Regions from separate parts of the Kribbella sp. NPDC031520 genome, predicted to be linked through region 1. Evidence: riboswitches for the same ligand, from Rfam matches in the RefSeq annotation. Region 1 holds a riboswitch; the other holds the start of a gene.
The links. A riboswitch is a leader RNA that binds a small molecule or an ion and turns the genes downstream of it on or off. The one in region 1 is predicted to bind glycine.
Positions count from the first base shown of each region.

Region 2: it holds a riboswitch for glycine, as region 1 does, so the genes downstream of both, ACZ5BU_RS07480 (L-serine ammonia-lyase) here and gcvP (aminomethyl-transferring glycine dehydrogenase) in region 1, are expected to answer to the same signal.

Region 1 is NZ_JBVIKS010000002.1:811,003-820,774, reverse strand. Features, by position in the region: gene ACZ5BU_RS12640 (CDP-alcohol phosphatidyltransferase family protein) at 1-329, shown strand, start outside; gene ACZ5BU_RS12635 (DUF881 domain-containing protein) at 326-1,168, shown strand; gene ACZ5BU_RS12630 (small basic family protein) at 1,165-1,497, shown strand; gene ACZ5BU_RS12625 (DUF881 domain-containing protein) at 1,500-2,312, shown strand; gene gcvH (glycine cleavage system protein GcvH) at 2,345-2,728, shown strand; gene ACZ5BU_RS12615 (FHA domain-containing protein) at 2,868-3,398, shown strand; gene ftsR (transcriptional regulator FtsR) at 3,385-4,083, shown strand; gene ACZ5BU_RS12605 (bifunctional nuclease family protein) at 4,169-4,663, shown strand; gene ACZ5BU_RS12600 (MerR family transcriptional regulator) at 4,959-5,465, shown strand; glycine riboswitch at 5,588-5,677, shown strand; gene gcvP (aminomethyl-transferring glycine dehydrogenase) at 5,749-8,589, shown strand; gene ACZ5BU_RS12590 (serine hydrolase domain-containing protein) at 8,589-9,772, shown strand, end outside.
Region 2 is NZ_JBVIKS010000001.1:1,494,693-1,504,464, reverse strand. Features, by position in the region: gene ACZ5BU_RS07535 (FAD-dependent oxidoreductase) at 1-521, shown strand, start outside; gene ACZ5BU_RS07530 (dihydrodipicolinate synthase family protein) at 518-1,420, shown strand; gene ACZ5BU_RS07525 (proline racemase family protein) at 1,417-2,418, shown strand; gene ACZ5BU_RS07520 (UBP-type zinc finger domain-containing protein) at 2,472-2,819, opposite strand; gene ACZ5BU_RS07515 (VOC family protein) at 2,906-3,394, shown strand; gene ACZ5BU_RS07510 (5-oxoprolinase subunit C family protein) at 3,384-4,223, opposite strand; gene ACZ5BU_RS07505 (5-oxoprolinase subunit B family protein) at 4,220-4,825, opposite strand; gene ACZ5BU_RS07500 (LamB/YcsF family protein) at 4,825-5,577, opposite strand; gene ACZ5BU_RS07495 (GntR family transcriptional regulator) at 5,657-6,391, shown strand; gene ACZ5BU_RS07490 (aminopeptidase P family protein) at 6,434-7,852, shown strand; gene ACZ5BU_RS07485 (hypothetical protein) at 8,031-8,258, shown strand; glycine riboswitch at 8,392-8,496, shown strand; gene ACZ5BU_RS07480 (L-serine ammonia-lyase) at 8,576-9,772, shown strand, end outside.

The DNA of each region.
Region 1 (9,772 bases):
TGCGCGACATCATCCCGTGGTGGCTGGCGATCGCGCTGCCGTTGCGCGACGTGCTGCTCACGCTGACGTTGCCCGCCCTGCACCGCCGCGGCTTCAACGCCCTGCCGGTGCACTTCCTCGGCAAGTCCGCCACGTTCTGCCTGCTGTACGCGTTCCCGCTGCTCCTGCTCGGCGACGGCGACAGCACCCTCAACCTGCTCGCGCGCGTGATCGGCTGGGCGTTCGCGATCTGGGGCACCGGGCTGTACTACTGGGCCGGCGCGCTGTACTTCGCCCAGCTGCGGCACCTGGTCCAGACGGTGAAACCGATCAAGGACACATCCGGGTGACCCAGCAAGCCCCTCAGCAGACGACCCCCCGGCGCGTCGACGCGTCGATGTCCCTGCTGAACAACCTGATGGCGCACCCGCTCGACGAGGGGTACGCCGTCGCCGCCCGGACCCGCTCGGACTCCGGCGGCAAGCCGATCCGCTCCCGGCACCGGATCATGCTCGTGATCGCCGCCGCCGTCCTCGGCTTCCTGCTCGCAATCGCCGCCGCGCAGAACTACCGCGCCGCACCCGAGGCGGAGAAGCAGCGCAAGGAACTGATCGACCGGATCAACCAGGCGAACGACCGGCTGAACGAGCTGCGCACCCACCAGGCGCAGCTGTCCGACGAGGTCCGCGGGCTGCAGGCGAGCGGGCTGAGCAACGACAGCGCCGGCGCCGCGCTGCAGCAGAAGCTCGACGACCTCGAGCTGCGGGCCGGCGCGATCGCGGTCACCGGCCCCGGCATCAAGGCGGTCATCGACGACGCGAAGAACGCCGACGCCAAGGAAGGCCGGCTGCTCGACGTCGACCTGCAGCAACTGGTGAACGGGCTGTGGACGGCCGGCGCGGAGGCGATCTCGGTGAACGGGCACCGGCTCACGTCGCTGACCGCGATCCGTGGCGCGGGCAGTGCGATCACGGTCGACTACAGTTCGCTGACCCCGCCGTACACAGTGCTTGCGATCGGGGACACCGCGACCATGCCGGCCCGGTTCGCGCAGAGCTCGGGCGGGCAGTGGGTGCAGTACCTGGTGAGCAACTTCGATGTCCGGATGACGATCACGACGGAGGACTCCTTGCTGGTGCCGGCCGATGCGACGATCGCGTTGCGCTACGCGAAGGTGAGGCCGAGATGATCGCCGTACTCGGCCTGGTGATCGGGGTCGTGGTCGGCCTGCTGGTCGCGCCCGACGTCCCGGAGTGGGCGCAGCCCTACCTGCCGATCGCGGTGGTGGCCGCGCTCGACGCGGTGTTCGGAGCGTTGCGCGCGTTCCTGGACGGGATCTTCGACGACAAGGTGTTCGTCGTCTCGTTCGTGTCCAACGTGCTGATCGCGGCGCTGATCGTCTACCTGGGTGACCAGCTCGGCGTCGGCTCGCAGCTGTCCACCGGTGTGGTCGTCGTGCTCGGCATCCGCATCTTCACCAACATGGCCGCGATCCGCCGGCACATCTTCCGGGCCTGATCATGAGCGACGACAAACCGGACGCGAAGCCCGAGCAGCCGGCGCCGGACGTGCCCACGCCGATGCCGAAGAAGCCGAAGACGCCGAACCTGGCCCTGCGCCGGTTGCGGACCGGGTTCAAACCGTCCCGCGGCCAGGCGATCGTCGCGGTCGTCCTCGCGCTGGTCGGCTGTGTCGCGGTCGTCCAGGTCCGGGTGAACCGCGCCGACGACGGGTACCAGAACGCCCGCCGCGAGGACCTGGTCGCGATCCTCGACGGCCTCGGCCAGAACACCCGCCGGCTGGAGAGCGAGATCGCCGACCTGGAGGAACGGAAGAACTCGCTGTCCTCCAGCGCCGACAAGTCCCAGACCGCGCGCGAGCAGGCCGAGGCCCAGATCCGCACCCTGGGCATCCTGGCCGGCACCATGGCGGCCGTCGGCCAGGGGGTCCGGATCACGCTGAACGACCCGCAGGGCAAGATGACCTCGAGCAACCTGCTGGACGCGATCGAGGAACTGCGTGACGCCGGTGCCGAGGCGATCCAGATCAACGGTGCGGTCCGCGTGGTGGCCAGTACGGACTTCGTGGACGACCCACCGGGGATCCGGATCGACGGCCAGAAGGTGACCTCGCCGTACGTCATCGAGGCGATCGGGGAGTCGCACAACCTGGCCGAGGCGGCCAACTTCCCGGGCGGCCTGGTGAGTGAGGTGACCGGTCCGCAGGTCGGCGGAACGGCCGAGGTCAACGAGCTGGACAGCGTGTCGATCACTGCCTTGCACGCGCCGGACGAGCATCGTTACGCTCGCCCGGCGGCGAGCCCCACCAAGTAGGCAGCGCTATCAATCAGAAAGAGGGACCGAAGGTGTACCCCGAAGACCTGAAGTACACGGCCGAGCACGAGTGGGTGAAGGCCGGCGAGGAGGGGCCCGCGCGGATCGGTATCACCGACTTCGCGCAGGACCAGCTCGGCGACATCGTGTACGTGCAGCTGCCCGAGGTCGGCAGCACGGTGCGGGCCGGTGACGCGTGTGGGGAGCTGGAGTCGACCAAGAGCGTGAGCGACCTGTTCGCCCCGGTGAACGGCACGGTGACGGCCGTCAACGAGGCGCTGGCCGACCAGCCGGACCTGGTGAACAGCGACCCGTACGGCGAGGGCTGGCTGCTCGACATCGACGTCGAGGACGCCGCCGAGGTGGCCGCCCTGATGGACGCCGACGCCTACAAGGGCCAGCTCGACCAGAGCTGACCACGGACTGATAGCGTTACCGGACCTCAACTGCTGGTCGAGGGTTGAGGTCCCCTCATCTTGTTCCAGCACGTCACACTGTCAATACGGGGTCTATCGAAAACGTCGCCGGACCACCGGCGATCGGGAGGATCACAGCATGCCGTTCTGCAACCAGTGCGGGCACGAGAACTCCGAGGGCAGCCGGTTCTGCTCGCAGTGCGGAGCGATGCTGCCTGGCGCGGACCGCCCCGCGGCGGCCCCGGCGCAGCCGCAGCCGGGCGTCACCGACACCGCGATGCTGACCCCGATCGGCGCCGAGCCGGAACCGGAGCAGACCGGTGAGCCGCTGACCGCCGCCGACCAGGCCGCCGTCGGCGCGCTGCCGGCCGGGTCCGCCCTGCTGATCGTCCAGCGCGGCCCGAACGCGGGCAGCCGCTTCCTGCTCGACGTCGACGTGGTCACCGCCGGCCGGCACCCGGACAGCGACATCTTCCTGGACGACGTCACCGTGTCCCGCCGGCACGCCGAGTTCCGCCGCGACGCGTACGGCGTGAAGGTCCGCGACGTCGGCAGCCTGAACGGGACGTACGTGAACCGCGACCGGATCGACGAGGTCCAGCTGAGCAACGGCGACGAGGTCCAGATCGGCAAGTACCGGCTGGTGTACTACGCCAGTGGCCAGGCCTGATCCGAACGCCGAAGAGCCGGCCGGCGGCCGCGGCATCGGCGAGGTGCTGCAGCTCCTGCAGGCGGAGTTCGCCGACGTCACGATCTCCAAGATCCGCTTCCTGGAGGCCGAGGGGCTGGTGACGCCGGCCCGGACCGCTTCTGGCTACCGCAAGTTCAGTGCCGCCGACGTCGAGCGGCTGCGGTACGTGCTGACCGCGCAGCGCGACCAGTACCTGCCGTTGAAGGTGATCAAGGAACACCTCGGCGCGATCGATCGCGGGCTGCGGCCGTCCGCCGGGGGTCCGCCGGTCGCGCCGAGTTCGTTGCCGCAGACCCCTGGTCAGCCGGTCGCCGAGGACTTCGGTGCCACCGGCACCGAGCTGCGGCTGACCCGGGAAGAGCTGCGAACCGCGGCCGGCGTACCCGCCGAACTGCTGGCCGAGCTGGAGAACCACGGCCTGGTGGTGGCCAGCGGCAACCACTACGGCGGCGACGCGATCGTGATCGCGAAGGTCGCGGCCGAGCTGGCGGCGTACGGGCTGGAACCCCGGCACCTGCGGGCGTTCCGGACCGCGGCGGACCGCGAGGTCGGCCTGATCGAGCAGGTCACCGGCCCGCGCCGGACCGAACAGACCGCGGAGCTGGCTGCGCTCACTGTGCGTCTGCACACAGCTCTCGTGCGGTCCCGTCTCCCACGTCCCTAGCTCATCCTCCAGCCCGTCCCTGGCTTGTCCACAGGCCGAACCCCGCGGGCCCACCCGGGGCTCCGGCTCGGAGTAGGCTGGAGTCGTGCGCGAAGTCGACGTGGTCGGAGTCCGGGTGGAGATGCCCTCGAGTCAGCCGATCGTGCTGCTCCGGGAGGTCGGCGGAGAGCGGTACCTGCCGATCTGGATCGGTGCTGCCGAGGCGAGTGCGATCGCTTTCGCCCAGCAGGGCATGGAACCGCCCCGGCCGCTGACCCACGACCTGTTCGCGGAAACCATCCGGGTGCTCGGGCACACGCTCAGCGAGGTCCGGATCGTGAACCTGACCGACGGCGTCTTCGAGGCGATCCTGGTGTTCGACGACTCGACCGAGATCTCGGCCCGGCCGTCGGACTCGATCGCGATCGCGCTGCGTACCGGCACCCCGGTGTTCTGCGCGGAGGAGATCCTCGCCGAGGCCGGCGTACCGATCCCGGAGAGTGAGGCCACCGGCACCGACGAGGTGCAGGAGGAAGAGGAGGTCGAGCGGTTCCGCGAGTTCCTGGACCAGGTGACTCCGGAGGACTTCGACAAGAGCTGACCGCGCATCCCGCCGTACAAGAGCGACTAGGTAACGATTCGTACGGCGGTCGCGACACGCTCCCGGCTCGATGCGGTTGTCGTTGACCCGCCTCGGGCGGCGGCTTACCGTGAAGGAGTCGTGGGGTGGTGTCACTCCACGGAGATGACTCGTTCCAGTCGGTATCCAGGGAGGCTCAGGCGTGACACGCACCGGGGACACGGATCTGACGGCGCAGTCGGCGTCCGACGCGCACGCCGAAGCGGCCAAGACCGCCGGCGTCCAGGGTCTGCTGTTCGACGACGACCTGCGGCCGATGCCGGAGGACGTCGGGTTCCGGGGTCCGACGGCCTGTGCCGCCGCCGGGATCACCTACCGGCAGCTCGACTACTGGGCCCGTACCGGCCTGGTCTCGCCGTCGGTGCGCCCGGCGACCGGCTCGGGCACGCAACGGCTGTACGGTTTCCGTGACGTGCTGTTGCTGAAAGTGATCAAGCGGCTGCTGGACGCGGGGATCTCGCTGCAGCAGATCCGGACCGCGATCGCGCATCTGAGCAAGCGCGGCTTCGACGACCTGACCCAGATCACGCTGATGAGTGACGGCGCCTCGGTCTACATGTGCACCTCGCCGGACGAGGTCATCGATCTGCTGGCCGGCGGCCAGGGCGTGTTCGGGATCGCGCTCGGCGGCGTCTGGCGCGAGGTCGAGGGTTCGCTGTCCGAGCTGCCGACCGAGCGGGCCGACGGCCACGACGAAGACGGCGCCGACGGGCACGCCGGCGACGAACTCGCCGCCCGCCGCCGCGCACGGATGACCGGCTGACACAGCTTCCTTTGTTCGCCCACTCACTGCAGACTCGCTCCGCGGTGAGTGGGCGACTTTGTTGTCGCCGGAGGCCGCTGCCCGAACTGTTCGCGAATTCCTGGTAGCCTCGTTTCAGCCGTACACAGCACTCGGGAGAGTCCCGTCTCATCGGGCGCCGAAGGGGCAATTCCTCCCCGGAACCTCTCAGGCCCATGGACCGAGTGTGACAGGCGACTCTGAAGCGCAGCAGCGTGACAGAGGGGGAGGCCACCGGCAGCGACAGTCAGCATCGGAGCCTCTAGTGAACGACACCCCCCAGCTTTCGGCGACGTTCGCCGACCGGCACATCGGTCCGCGCCAGGACGAGATCGCCAGGATGGTCCAGGCCCTCGGGTACGACGACGTCGACGCGCTGGTCGACGCCGCGGTCCCGGCCTCGATCCGTTCCGCCGAGGCGCTGCGGCTGCCCGAACCGGCCTCCGAGGTGGACGCGCTGACCGAGCTGCGCCAGCTCGCGGCCCGCAACAACGTCGCGACCTCGATGATCGGCCAGGGGTACTACGGCACCTTCACGCCGTCGGTCATCGTCCGCCGCCTGGTCGAGAACCCGGCCTGGTACACGGCCTACACGCCGTACCAGCCGGAGATCTCCCAGGGCCGGCTCGAGGCTCTGCTGAACTTCCAGACCGTCGTGTCCGACCTGACCGGCCTGACGACCGCGAACGCGTCGCTGCTCGACGAGGGCACCGCGGCCGCCGAGGCGATGACGCTCGCGCACCGCTCTAACAAGAAGAGTAAGTCCGAGCGCTTCCTCGTCGACGCGGACTGCTTCGCGCAGACGATCGCGGTCGTACAGACCCGCGCGCAGGCGCTCGGCATCGAGGTCGTCGTCGCCGACACCACCGACGGCCTGCCCGAGGGTGACTTCTTCGGCTTCCTGGTGCAGTACCCGGGTTCCAACGGGGCCGTACGGGACCTGAAGCCGCTGATCGCAGCCGCCCACGAGCGCGACACCCTGGTTGCCGTCGCGTCCGACCTGCTCGCGCTGACGGTGCTCGAGGCCCCGGGTGAGGCCGGTGCGGACATCGTCATCGGTTCGTCGCAGCGCTTCGGCGTACCGCTGTTCTACGGCGGCCCGCACGCCGGCTTCATGTCCGTACGCTCGGGCCTTGAGCGGTCGTTGCCCGGTCGCCTCGTCGGCGTGTCCGTCGACGCCGACGGCTCGCCGGCGTACCGCTTGGCGCTGCAGACGCGTGAGCAGCACATCCGCCGCGAGAAGGCGACCTCGAACATCTGTACGGCGCAGGTCCTGCTCGCGGTCGTCGCGTCGATGTACGCCGTCTACCACGGGCCGGACGGTCTTCGCGCGATCGCCGAGCGCGTGCATGCGTACGCCGGGAAGCTTGCCGCCTCGCTGCGCGCCAGCGGCGTCGAGGTCGTGCACGACGACTTCTTCGACACCGTCCTTGCCCGCGTCCCGGGCCGCGCCGCCGACGTCGTGGACGCCGCCCGGCAGAACGGGATCTGGCTGCGCCTTGTCGACGCGGACCACGTCGGCATCTCCTGCGACGAGAAGACCGACGTCGCGACGCTGACCCGGGTCTGCCAGTCCTTCGGCGGTCAGTACGACGGCACGCTCGAGGCCGCCGCGATCGCCGTACCGCGGACCACCGAGTACCTGACGCACCCGGTGTTCAACACGCACCGCTCCGAGACGGCGATGCTGCGGTACCTGCGCAAGCTGTCCGACAGGGACTACGCGCTGGACCGCGGCATGATCCCGCTCGGGTCCTGCACGATGAAGCTGAACGCGACCACCGAGATGGAGCCGGTCACCTGGCCGGAGTTCGCCGATGTGCACCCGTTCGCGCCGATCGAGGACGCGGCCGGGTACGTGAAGCTGATCGGCCAGCTGGAGCGCTGGCTGGCCGAGGTCACCGGCTACGCGAAGGTGTCGATCCAGCCGAACGCGGGCTCCCAGGGCGAGCTCGCCGGGCTGCTCGCGATCCGCGGGTACCACCACGGGCGCGGGGACGTGGACCGCAACGTCTGCCTGATCCCGGCGTCCGCGCACGGCACCAACGCCGCGTCCGCGGTGATGGCCGGCATGAAGGTAGTCGTTGTCAAGGGCAACGAAGACGGAACCATCAACCTCGACGACCTGCGGGCCAAGGCCTCTGAGCACGCCGACCGGCTGGCCGCGATCATGATCACGTACCCGTCGACGCACGGTGTGTACGAGGAGAGCGTCCGCGAGGTCTGCCAGGTCGTCCACGACCACGGCGGCCAGGTGTACGTCGACGGCGCGAACCTGAACGCCCTGCTCGGGCTCGCGAAGCCGGGCGAGTTCGGCGGCGACGTCAGCCACCTGAACCTGCACAAGACGTTCTGCATCCCGCACGGCGGCGGCGGTCCGGGCGTCGGGCCGGTCGCGGTCGCGGAGCACCTCGCGCCGTACCTGCCGAACCACCCGCTGCTCGACCAGGCCGGTCCGGAGTCCGGCGTCGGCCCGATCAGCGCGGCGCCGTTCGGGTCCGCGGGCGTGCTGGCGATCTCCTGGGCGTACATCCGGATGATGGGTGCGTCCGGGCTGACCGACGCGACGAAGGCCGCCGTACTGACCGCGAACTACGTGGCGAAGCGGCTCGAGGGCGCGTTCCCGGTGCTGTACACCGGCGAGAACGGCCTGGTCGCGCACGAGTGCATCCTGGATCTGCGGCCGATGACCAAGGACACCGGCATCACCGTCGACGACGTCGCGAAGCGGCTGATCGACTACGGGTTCCACGCGCCGACGATGTCGTTCCCGGTAGCCGGCACGCTGATGGTCGAGCCGACCGAGTCCGAGGACCTGGGCGAACTGGACCGGTTCTGCGACGCGATGATCGCGATCCGGCACGAGATCGACCGGGTCGCCGCGGGCGAGTGGCCGGCCACCGACAACCCGCTGGTGAACGCGCCGCACACCGCCGAGTCGGTGATCAACGACAAGTGGGAGCACACCTACACGCGCGAGGAGGCCGCCTTCCCGCGCTCGGTGGACCGCGCGTCGAAGTACTGGCCGCCGGTCCGCCGCATCGACGGCGCCTACGGCGACCGCAACCTGATCTGCTCCTGCCCGGCACCGGAGGCTTTTGAGTAATGTCCCTGCGTTCTGAAACCGCCGCCGCTTTGTACGCCGAGGTGGCGGCGGCGCAGGGGGAGTCGAAGTTGCCGTCGGTCAACGCCGGGGTGGTGCGGGACGGGGCCCTGGTGTGGACGGGTTCGCGGGGGCGGTTCGCCACCGGGGACGGTGCGCTACCGGGTGCGGACGTGCAGTACCGGATCGGGTCGATCACCAAGACGATGACGGCGATCCTGGTGATGCAGTGCCGGGACGACGGACTGCTGTCGCTGAACGATGCCGTCGGCAAGCATCTGCCGGGGATCGCGTACGGGGACCGGACGATCCGGCACCTGCTCGCGCACAGCGGCGGGATGAACGCGGAGCCCGAGGGTCCGTGGTGGGAGCGGAATCCGGGGGTCTCGTTCGACGAGCTGACCGCGGCGATGAGCGACACGCACGCGGCCGGCCCCGCGGATCGCCGGCACCACTACTCGAACCTCGGGTACGGCCTGCTCGGCGAGATCGTCGCCCGGCTGCGCGGTACGTCCTGGCTCGAGCTGGTCCAGGAGCGCATCCTCGGGCCGTTGGAGATGCGGCGTACGACGTACTTCCCGCAGGCACCGGCCGCACAAGGGTTCTCGGTGCACCCGTTCAGCGGGCAGCTCGACCCGGAGCCGGCGCACGACTCGGGTGCGATGGCGCCGGCCGGGCAGTTGTGGAGCACGATCGAGGACCTGGCGCGGTACGCGTCGTTCTGGATCGACCCGGTGCCCGAGCTGCTCAGCCGGGACACCGTCGAGGAGATGGCGACGCCGGTCGCGTCCGATCCGCGCGAAGGGCTGAACGCGTCGTACGGCCTCGGCCTGCGGCTGATCGCGGACGACCCGCAGCTGCTGATCGGCCACACCGGTTCGATGCCGGGCTTCCTGGCCGGGCTGTTCGTGGACCGGGTGCGCCGGATCGGCGCCGTCACGCTCGGCAACGCGACGTACGGCCGGGTCGCCTCGCTGGCGCCGGACCTGATCCGGATCCTGGCGCGGTACGAACCGCCGATCACGCAGGAGTGGGTCCCGGAGCCGACGCTTGCCCAGGGCACCGACCTGCTCGGCCACTGGTACTGGGGCAACACGCCGATGACCATCACGGTCTCCGGCGGCATCCTGCAGCTGTCCGGCGGCCTCGCCACCCGCCTGTCGCCGCTGGCCCCGGACCTGTACCT
Region 2 (9,772 bases), on a different contig from region 1:
CCGCGGTGACGGTCGACGCCAACCAGCAGACCAGCGCCTCGGGAGTGTTCGCGGCCGGTGAGCTGACCGGTGTTGCGGGAGCCGTTCCGTCAACGGCAGAAGGCGAAGTGGCTGGTGCAGCTGCCGCGCAATTCGCCTCGGGTGTAACACCGAACGCCGACCCACGGGCGCGGAGCGCCGTACTCAAAGGGCAACGGCTCGCCTCGGCCCTCGCCCGGGCGTATCCGGTGCGGGACGGGTGGAAGACCTGGGGTACGGCGGAGACGCTGGTCTGCCGCTGCGAAGAAGTGACCCGTGGCGACCTCGAGGACGCCGCCGCGGATCGAGGTCTGGGCGACGGCAGGGCAATGAAGCTCAGCAGTCGCGCGGGCCTCGGGATGTGTCAGGGGCGGGTGTGTTCGCGGAACGTCGCCGCCCTGCTGGCCGAGCCAGGTGCCGTACCGAAGCCGAGCATGAAACGACCGATCGCCGTACCCGTGAGGCTGCGGGATCTGGCCAGAGCGCAGGAGGAACAACCATGAGCGAAAAGCTGGAAGGCGTGATCGTCGCGACCGCGCTGCCGTACGCCGAGGACGCGTCGGCGCCGGCCGGGCTACGGCCGGACCTGGACAAGTACGCCGAGCACTGCCGGTGGCTGGTGCAGAACGGCTGCCGCGGTGTCGGGCCGAACGGGTCCCTGGGGGAGTACTCGTCGCTCACCGACGACGAGCGCCGGGCCGTGGCGAGGACCGCGATCGAGGCGGTCGGCGACGAAGGCGTGGTGGTCGTCGGCGTCCACGGTGCCGGCTCGCACCAGGCACGTGCCTGGGCGGAGAAGGCGGCCGAGGACGGCGCGGACGGTGTGCTCTGCCTGCCGCCGACGATGTACCGGGCGAACCGTGGTGAGGTGATCGCGCACTTCACCGAGGTCGCGAAGGCCGGTCTGCCGGTGATGGTCTACAACAACCCGCTCGACACCAAGGTCGATCTGACGCCGGACCTGCTGGCCGAGATCGCCCAGATCGAGAACGTCGTCGCGGTGAAGGAGTTCTCCGGCGACGTCCGCCGGATCCTGGAGATCCGGGAGCTGGCGCCGGACCTGGCCGTCATCGCGGGTGCCGACGACCTGACGCTCGAGGCGCTGCTGATGGGCGCGACCGGTTGGTTCGCCGGGTTCCCGAACGTGTTCCCGAAGGAATCGGTCCGGTTGTACAACCTCGCCCTCGAAGGCAAGCTGGAAGAGGCCCGGGCGCTGTACGAGCCGCTGGTCGCCGCGTTTCGATGGGACTCGCGGACCGAGTTCGTGCAGGCGATCAAGTACGGCATGGACTACGTCGGCCGGTTCGGCGGACCGTGCCGCCCACCACGCGGGCCGTTGGTGCCCGAGCACGTCGCGCAGCTGGAGCTGGACATGAAGAAGGCAGTGGAGTCACTGGCATGAGGTCCGTCCGGACGATCACTGCGATCGACTCGCACACCGAGGGCATGCCGACCCGCGTCGTCACCGGCGGCGTCGGCGTCATCCCGGGCGCGACGATGGCCGAGCGCCGCGAGTACTTCGTGAAGCACCTCGACGACCTGCGGTTGTTCCTGGTGAACGAGCCACGTGGTCACGCCGCGATGAGCGGCGCGATCCTGCAGCCGCCGACCCGGTCCGACGCGGACTGGGGCGTGCTGTACATCGAGGTCTCCGGCTGCCTGCCGATGTGCGGTCACGGCACGATCGGAGTGGCCACCGTGCTGGTCGAGTCCGGCATGGTCGAGGTGACCGAGCCGGTGACAAAGGTTCGGTTGGACACGCCGGCCGGGCTCGTCGTCGTGGATGTTGCTGTGAGCAACGGACGGGCGGAGCGCGTGACGCTGCGGAACGTCCCGTCGTACTCGCATGCGCTGGATGCCTCGGTCGACGTGCCGGGGCTGGGCAAGGTCACGTACGACCTGGCGTACGGCGGGAACTTCTACGCGATCCTGCCGCTGGAACAGCTCGGCATCCCGTTCGACCGGGCGGAGAAGGACCGCATCCTGAAGGCCGGCCTGGACATCATGGACGCGATCAACGCCACCGATCGTCCGGTGCATCCGCTCGATCCGGGGATCAACGGCTGCAAGCACGTGCAGTTCACCGCTCCGGGCGAGAACGGCGCCGACTCCCGCAACGCGATGACGATCCACCCCGGCTGGTTCGACCGTTCCCCGTGCGGCACGGGTACGTCGGCCCGGATGGCGCAACTGCACGCGCGGGGCGAGCTCGCCCTGGACACGGACTTCGTCAACGAGTCGTTCATCGGCACCCGCTTCACCGGCCGCCTCGTCGAGGAAACCACGGTCGGTCCACACGTCGGCGTCGTACCAACAGTCACCGGCCGAGCCTGGATCACCGGCACCGCCAACTACCTCCTAGATCCCGACGACCCGTTCCCCACCGGCTTCGTCCTCTGAGAGCCGCGCCGGATCGTACGGTCCGGCGCACGGATTGCCACGCCCGCCCCAGGTCAGCGGTGCAGCTTGCTCTGCCAGTCGTCGGGGACGTTGCCGCCGGGGACGGACTGCGTCTCGGGGCGGGAGACAGGCGGGGCCAGCTCCGGGCCGTCGTAGTACTGCGACTCGCCGTAGTGCCAGAACCAGTCCTCGCCGGGCTCGAAGCTGCGGACGATCTGGTGGCCGGTTTCGGCGGCGTGCGCCGACGCGTGCTGAGCCGGCGACGAGTCGCAGCAGCCGATGTGACCGCACTGCGCGCAGCGCCGCAGATGGAACCACCAACCGTCGACGGCCAAACACTCCACGCATCCGGTACTGCTCGGGGGGACTGTGCTGTCGATACCAGGCGTTCCAGAAGTCATACGGCACATCCTGACCGGTCCACCCGCCCCGGACAAGCGACGTTTGTAGGACACCTCCTGTCCGCTACCTCCGACAGGCTGAAGGCATGACGATTCAAGGGAAGTCGACCATCACCCCGTACGTCGCGGCCAAGGGCGCCGACAAGTTCCTCGAGTTCGTGGAGCGCACGTTCGAGGTGCGCACGTCCGGCCGGTTCGCGAACGAGGACGGCACCGTCGGCCATGCGGAGATCACCGTCGGCGAGTCGGTGCTGATGACGTTCGACGCGGCGCCCGAGTGGCCGGACACGCCCGCGTTCCTGAGCGTGTACGTCGACGACGTCGAGCGGACGTACCAGCGAGCGCTGGACGCGGGCGCGACCGTCGTGACCGAGCTGCTGTACTCCGGCATCACCGGCGACCGCGGCGGCCGGGTCAAGGATCCGCTGGGCAACATCTGGTGGCTGCAGACCCATGTCGAGGATGTCGACCTGAGCACGGTCCACGAGCGGTTCGCGGACCCGGCGGAGCTCGCGGTCATGCGTCGTGCGCAGGAGTCGTTCCGGGACGAGATGCGCAGCCGTACTAAGAGCTGATCAGCCGCACCGGCTGGCCCGGGCGGACCTGGGCGCAGGCGTCGAGGTCCGCCGAGGCGACGTACGCGATGACCGGGTAGCCGCCGGTCACGGGGTGGTCGGCGAGGAAGATGACCGGCGTGCCGGACGGCGGGATCTGGATCGCTCCGCGGGTCATACCTTCGCTGGCGAGTTCGCCGGTACGGGCGCGTTCCAGCGGCTCACCGTCGAGGCGGACGCCGACGCGGTTGCTGTTGGTGCTCACCTCATAGACCTGTGAGGTGAGGGATGCCCAGCCGGCGTCGGTGAACCAGTCCCGTCTTGGGCCCGGGGTTACTCGCAGTTCCACCTGGCCGGCGGCGGGATGGCGTACGGGGGCCTGATCTACGCCAGGCATCGGATGCACTGGCGAACCGACCCGCAGCGTTTGCCCGGCAACGAGTGGTGACGGGCCGAGGCCGGACAGCAGGTCGGTGGAGCGGGAGCCCAGGACGGGCGGTACGTCGATGCCGCCGCGGACGGCCACGTAGGTGCGCAGGCCGCTGACCGGTGCGCCGAACCGCAGGACCTCGCCGGACCGAAGGAGGGTCGGGGCGTTCAGGGGTACGCCGGTGCAGGGTGCGCCGGTGATGGCGACGAGGAGGTCGTTGTCGGCGTGGACGACGAGGCCGCCGTAGGTGACCTCCAGTGCGGCTGCGCCGACCTCGTTGCCGACCAGCCGGTTCGCCAGCGCGTAGGACGACCGGTCGCAGGCGCCGGACGCGGGAACGCCGAGGGCCGCTTGGCCGGCCCGTCCGCGGTCCTGGATTGTTGCCAACGGCCCCGTTTCGAGAACGGTCAGGCTGCTCATCCACGACCCGCGTCGACGAACCGGACCCGGCGCCCGGGGTAGAACAGTGCGGCAGGTTCGCGGTCGGCGTCGAAGATCCGTACCGACGTACGGCCGATCAGCTGCCACCCACCCGGGGACTCGCGCGGGTAGACCCCGCTGAACTCGCCGCCCAGCGCGACCGCACCGGCCGGAACCTTCGTCCGCGGCGACGTCCTGCGCGGGACGTCCCAGTCGCCGACCGAGGTCAGATACCCGAACCCCGGGGCGAACCCGGAGAAGGCGACGGTCCACTCATCGGCGGTGTGCCGGGCGATCACGTCGGAAGGGGTGCACCCGAGCAGGCCGGCGACGTCACCGAGGTCCTCGCCGTCGTAGACGACCGGGACCTCGATCAGGTCACCCGTCGCCCGGCGATCGCGGGCCGGCGTCAGGTCGTGCAGCGTACGGGACAAGGTGGCGAGGTCGCCGGTCGTGGTGACGAGGATCGTACGAGCGGCCGGAACGATGTCGACCAGGTCGTCCGGCGGATCGGCGCTCAGGGCGGCGTAGTACCCGAGTACCTCGTCGAGGTCGTCCAGCTCCACCAGCAAGGCCCGGTCCCCGGAAGGCAGGATCCGCATCAGCCTGCGAACGGGCGCAACGGGACGCCCGCTCCCTCCAGCGCGCCACGCACCCGCCGGGCGATCTCGACGGCGCCCGGGGTATCCCCGTGGACGCAGATCGACGCTGCTTCGACGACGAACGAGCCGCCGGCGTGGTCGCGGATCGCCTGGCCGGTCGCCATCGCCGTACAACGGGCGGCGATCTCGTCCGCGTCGTGCAGGACGGAACCGGCCTCGCTTCGCGGCACCAGCGTGCCGGACGGCGTGTACGCACGGTCCGCGAAGGCCTCGTGGACGACCTTGAGCCCGGCCTCGCCGGCGAGCCGCAGCCATGCCGAACCGGGCAGTCCCAGCACCGGAAGGGTCTTGTCGTACTCCGCGACGGCGGTCACCACCGCGGTCGCCTGCTCGAGGTGGTGGCCGATGGTGTTGTACAGCGCCCCGTGCGGCTTCACGTACCGGACCCGGTCGCCCGCGATCCGCGCGAACGCGTCCAGCGCGCCGAGCTGGTACACGACCTCATCGCGCAGGACCGCCGGCTCCACATCCAGGAAACGCCGGCCGAACCCGGCCTTGTCGGCGTACCCGACGTGGGCGCCGATCGCGACGCCGCGCTCGACCGCCTCGGCCGTCACCCGGCGCATGATCGACGGGTCGCCCGCGTGGAAGCCGCAGGCGACGTTCGCGCTCGTCACCACCTCGAGCAGCGCCGAGTCGTCACCCATCGACCAGGAACCGAAGCCCTCGCCCAGGTCCGCGTTGAGGTCCATGCGTTTGAGCGTAAGGATTGTTGAACAATCCTGCAAGAGGCTTGTTCCACTTTTCCCGCCCAGCTGGGATGATGCAGAGATGACTGAGACCGGCCGCCAGGCCTGGCTGCGGACCGTCGCGGCCGACGTCGCGCGGCTGGACCGGAGCAGCTCGGCGGAGCGGGCCGCGGACATCCTCCGCCGCAGTATCACCGAGGGTGCGCTGCCGCCCGGCGCCCAGCTGTCCGAGGTCGAGCTGACCGAAGTACTGGAGGTCAGCCGGAACACGCTTCGCGAGGCGTTCCGGCTGCTCACCCACGAGGGCCTGCTCGTCTACAAGCTGCATCGCGGCGTGTTCGTCCCGGAGCTCGGCGAGCAGGACGTGATCGACCTGTACCGGCTGCGCCGCGTCCTCGAGGTCGACGTCGTACGCGGCCTGGCCGACCGCGATCCGGAGCTCCCGGCGAGCCGGCTCGAACCGCTGCACGACGACGTCGAAGCGGCCGAGGCGGCGGCGCAGGCGGATCGCTGGCCTGCTGTCGGTACGGCGAACATGCGCTTCCACGAGCACCTGATCGGGCTCGCCGACAGCTCACGGATGGACGCGATGACCGGCCGGCTGCTGGCCGAGCTGCGGCTGTTGTTCCACGTGATCGCGGCGCCGCGCGAGCTGCACGAGCCGTACATCGAGCGCAACCGCGGGCTGTTCGAGCTGCTCGAGGCGCGCAAGTACGAGCAGGCCGCGGCGGACCTGCACGAGTACCTGCTCGACTCCGAGCAGGGCATCCTGGCCGCCTTCCGGGATAAGGGCTTGCAAAGCCAACCGCCAACCTGAGTTGATGAGTCAAACCGTCAGCAGCAAAGGGGAGCACAGGTCATGACCGAAACCGACCAGACGCCGAAGTCCTACCGCCCGATCGACGCCAAGGGTTTCCGGGACTTCGTCTCCCGTGGCTGGGGGCCGGTCGACCGGTCGGTGACGGTGCCGGAGGGGCTCGCCAAGGCGGCCGCCGAGCATCGGCGCAAGCTCGCCGCCGCGCTGCCGGGCCGGCGGATCGCGCTCGCGGCCGGCCGGGCGCCGGTCCGGTCGAACGACACCGACTACCAGTTCCGCGCCGACAGCGACTTCGTCTGGCTGACCGGTTGCCAGGCGGAGGGCGCCGTACTCGTGATCTCCGGGGACGGCGACGCGACGTTGTACCTGCGCGAGACGGCCGGCCCGGACGAGGCGGACTTCTTCGCGAACGCGCGCGACGGTGAGCTGTGGATCGGCCCGGTGCCCGGCCTTAAGGACTGGTCGGACGCGCTGCAGATCGCCTGCCGCCCGATCGAGGAGCTGCCCGCGGCGGTGCGCGGCGCTGTTCCGTTCATGTTGTCGGTCCCGGGGGTCGAGCCGATGCTCGACGCGCTCGTCCGTACGTCGCCCACCGACGGCAACGCGCTCCGCCAGACCCTCGCCGAGCTGCGTCGGATCAAGGACGACTGGGAGCTCGACCAACTGCGCGAGGCCGTCGCGGTCAGCGTGCAGGCGTTCGGCGACGTCGCGAGCGAGCTGCCCGAGGCGATCCGTGGCGGCGGCGAGCGCTGGCTGCAGGGCACCTTCGACCGGCGCGCGCGGACCGCCGGCAACGGCGTCGGCTACGCGTCGATCGTTGCTGCTGGCAACCACGCGCCGGTGCTGCACTGGGTCCGCAACGACGGCCCGGTGAACGAGGGTGACGTGATCCTGCTGGACGCCGGCGTCGAGACCCGTACGCTCTACACCGCCGACGTGACCCGGACCTTCCCGGCCACCGGTGAGTACACCGCGGCGCAGCGGCAGGTGCACGACCTGGTGCACAAGGCCCAGCTCGCGTCGCTCGACGCCGTCAAGGTCGGGGCGCCGTACCGCGCCTTCCAGCACGAGGCGCTCCGCGTCCTGGCCGAGGGCCTGCGGGACTGGGGTCTGCTGGACGCGTCCATCGACGAGCTGCTCGGCCCGGACGGTCAGCACCACCGCCGGTACATCGTCTGCGGCACCGGCCACTACATCGGCCTCGACGTCCACGACTGCGACGCGTCCCGGCCGGAGGCGTACTTCGCCGGCACCATCGAGGCCGGCATGGCGCTCGCGGTCGAGCCGGGCCTGTACTTCCACCCCAACGACGAGACCGTGCCGCCGGAGCTGCGCGGGATCGGCATCCGGATCGAGGACAACGTGGTGGTGCACGAGGACCGGCTGGAGATCCTCACCGAGGCGCTGCCGATCACCACCGACGGCCTCGAGCAGTGGACCCGCTCCCACCTCGGAAAGTAATCAAAATTACCGGTCACGAACAGTAACATTCGCCGCAAGCGCACGATGTAGTAGACGGGGGAGGGCTGATCTCGGCTCGGCGCGTGGCTGTGGGGGGCCGCGTACCACGCGCCAAGCCGAGGCAGCCTCAACTGGGGCCAAGGGGGACCCAGATCCCTGGGTACGGGGAGTAGTCATCATGAATCTACGGGTGCGCGTAATGAACTGCGGCGACCGGCACTGGTACGCCGACATCGACGACGCTGACGATCCGCAACCGGACGATCCGTTCTGGTTCGTCGACAACTGCCGGAGCCAAGCACAGGCCTTGAAGACCGCCTGCACCGAGCTCCAGCTGATGTCCGGTCGGCTGGTCCGCGGTGATCAGCTGGACCGGGTGCTGGAAATCACCGGCGTCCCGGTCTGACCGATCAGGCCCGGGTACGGCGGCGCAGGTGCCGCCGCGCTTCGGCACGCCCCGCGGACCCGAACCCGGCCGGATTGACGGCGCCCGGCAGACCGCCGTACCGTCCACAACGTCAGTCAGTACAACAGCCGCATGAACCCGTGCGGGAGAGACCCGGGCCGGCCAGCTTTCGGAACCCGGGCGCCGTAGGAGCAACTCTCCCCAAGAATCTCTCAGGCACCTTCACCGCGCGGGCGAGGCACCTCTGGAGGGCATCCGCCCAACAGAGTGGGGAGGACACCAAACGGTCAACGGCGACCGGAAGGAACCTCCACACGATGGCGATCAGTGTCTTCGACCTGTTCAGTATCGGGATCGGCCCGTCGAGCTCCCACACCGTGGGTCCGATGCGCGCCGCCCGGACCTTCGCACTCGGCCTCGCCGCCGACGGCCTGCTGGGCGCGACGGCGACCGTCGAGGCGCAGCTGTTCGGATCGCTCGGGGCGACCGGCCACGGGCACGGCAGCAACAAGGCGGTGCTCCTCGGTCTCGAGGGCGCCGACCCGGAGACCGTGGCCACACACTCGGTCGACGCCCGCGTCGAGACGATCCGCGAGCGCGGCCGGATCCTGCTGGCCGGCAGCCACGAGATCACGTTCGACGAGAACACCGACCTGGTGATGCACCGGCGCAAGGCGCTGCCGTACCACCCGAACGGGATGATCTTCGTCGCCCGCGGCGCCGACGGCGCCGTACTGCGGGAACGTACGTACTACTCGGTCGGCGGCGGCTTCGTCGTCGACGAGAACGCCGCCGCGGGGGACCGGATCGTACTGGACACCACCCCGCTGAAGTACCCGTTCACCACCGGCGCCGAGCTGCTCGACCGGTGCCGCGAGTCGCAGCTGTCGATCAGCGAGGTGATGCTGGCGAACGAGCTCGCCTGGCGGACCGAGGCCGAGATCCGCGCCGGGCTGCTGCACATCTGGCAGGTGATGCAGGACTGCGTCCGCGAGGGCTGCGAGACCGAAGGCATCCTGCCCGGCGGCCTGAAGGTGCCGCGGCGCGCGCACGCCCTGCACAAGAAGCTCAGCCAGGACCCGTGGTCGGTGGACCCGCTCAAGGTGATGGACTGGGTGAACCTGTTCGCGCTCGCGGTCAACGAGCAGAACGCGTCCGGCGGCCGGATCGTCACCGCGCCGACGAACGGTGCCGCAGGCATCATTCCCGCCGTACTGCACTACTACCGGCGCTTCGTACCCGGGGCGACCGAGGACGGGGCCGTACGGTTCCTGCTGACCGCCGGCGCGATCGGCGTGCTGTACAAGGAGAACGCGTCGATCTCCGGTGCCGAGGTCGGCTGCCAGGGTGAGGTCGGCTCCGCCTGCTCGATGGCCGCGGCCGGTCTGTGCGAGGTGCTCGGTGGTACGCCACAGCAGGTCGAGAACGCTGCCGAGATCGCGATGGAGCATAACCTCGGGCTGACCTGCGACCCGGTCGGGGGCCTGGTGCAGATCCCGTGCATCGAGCGGAAC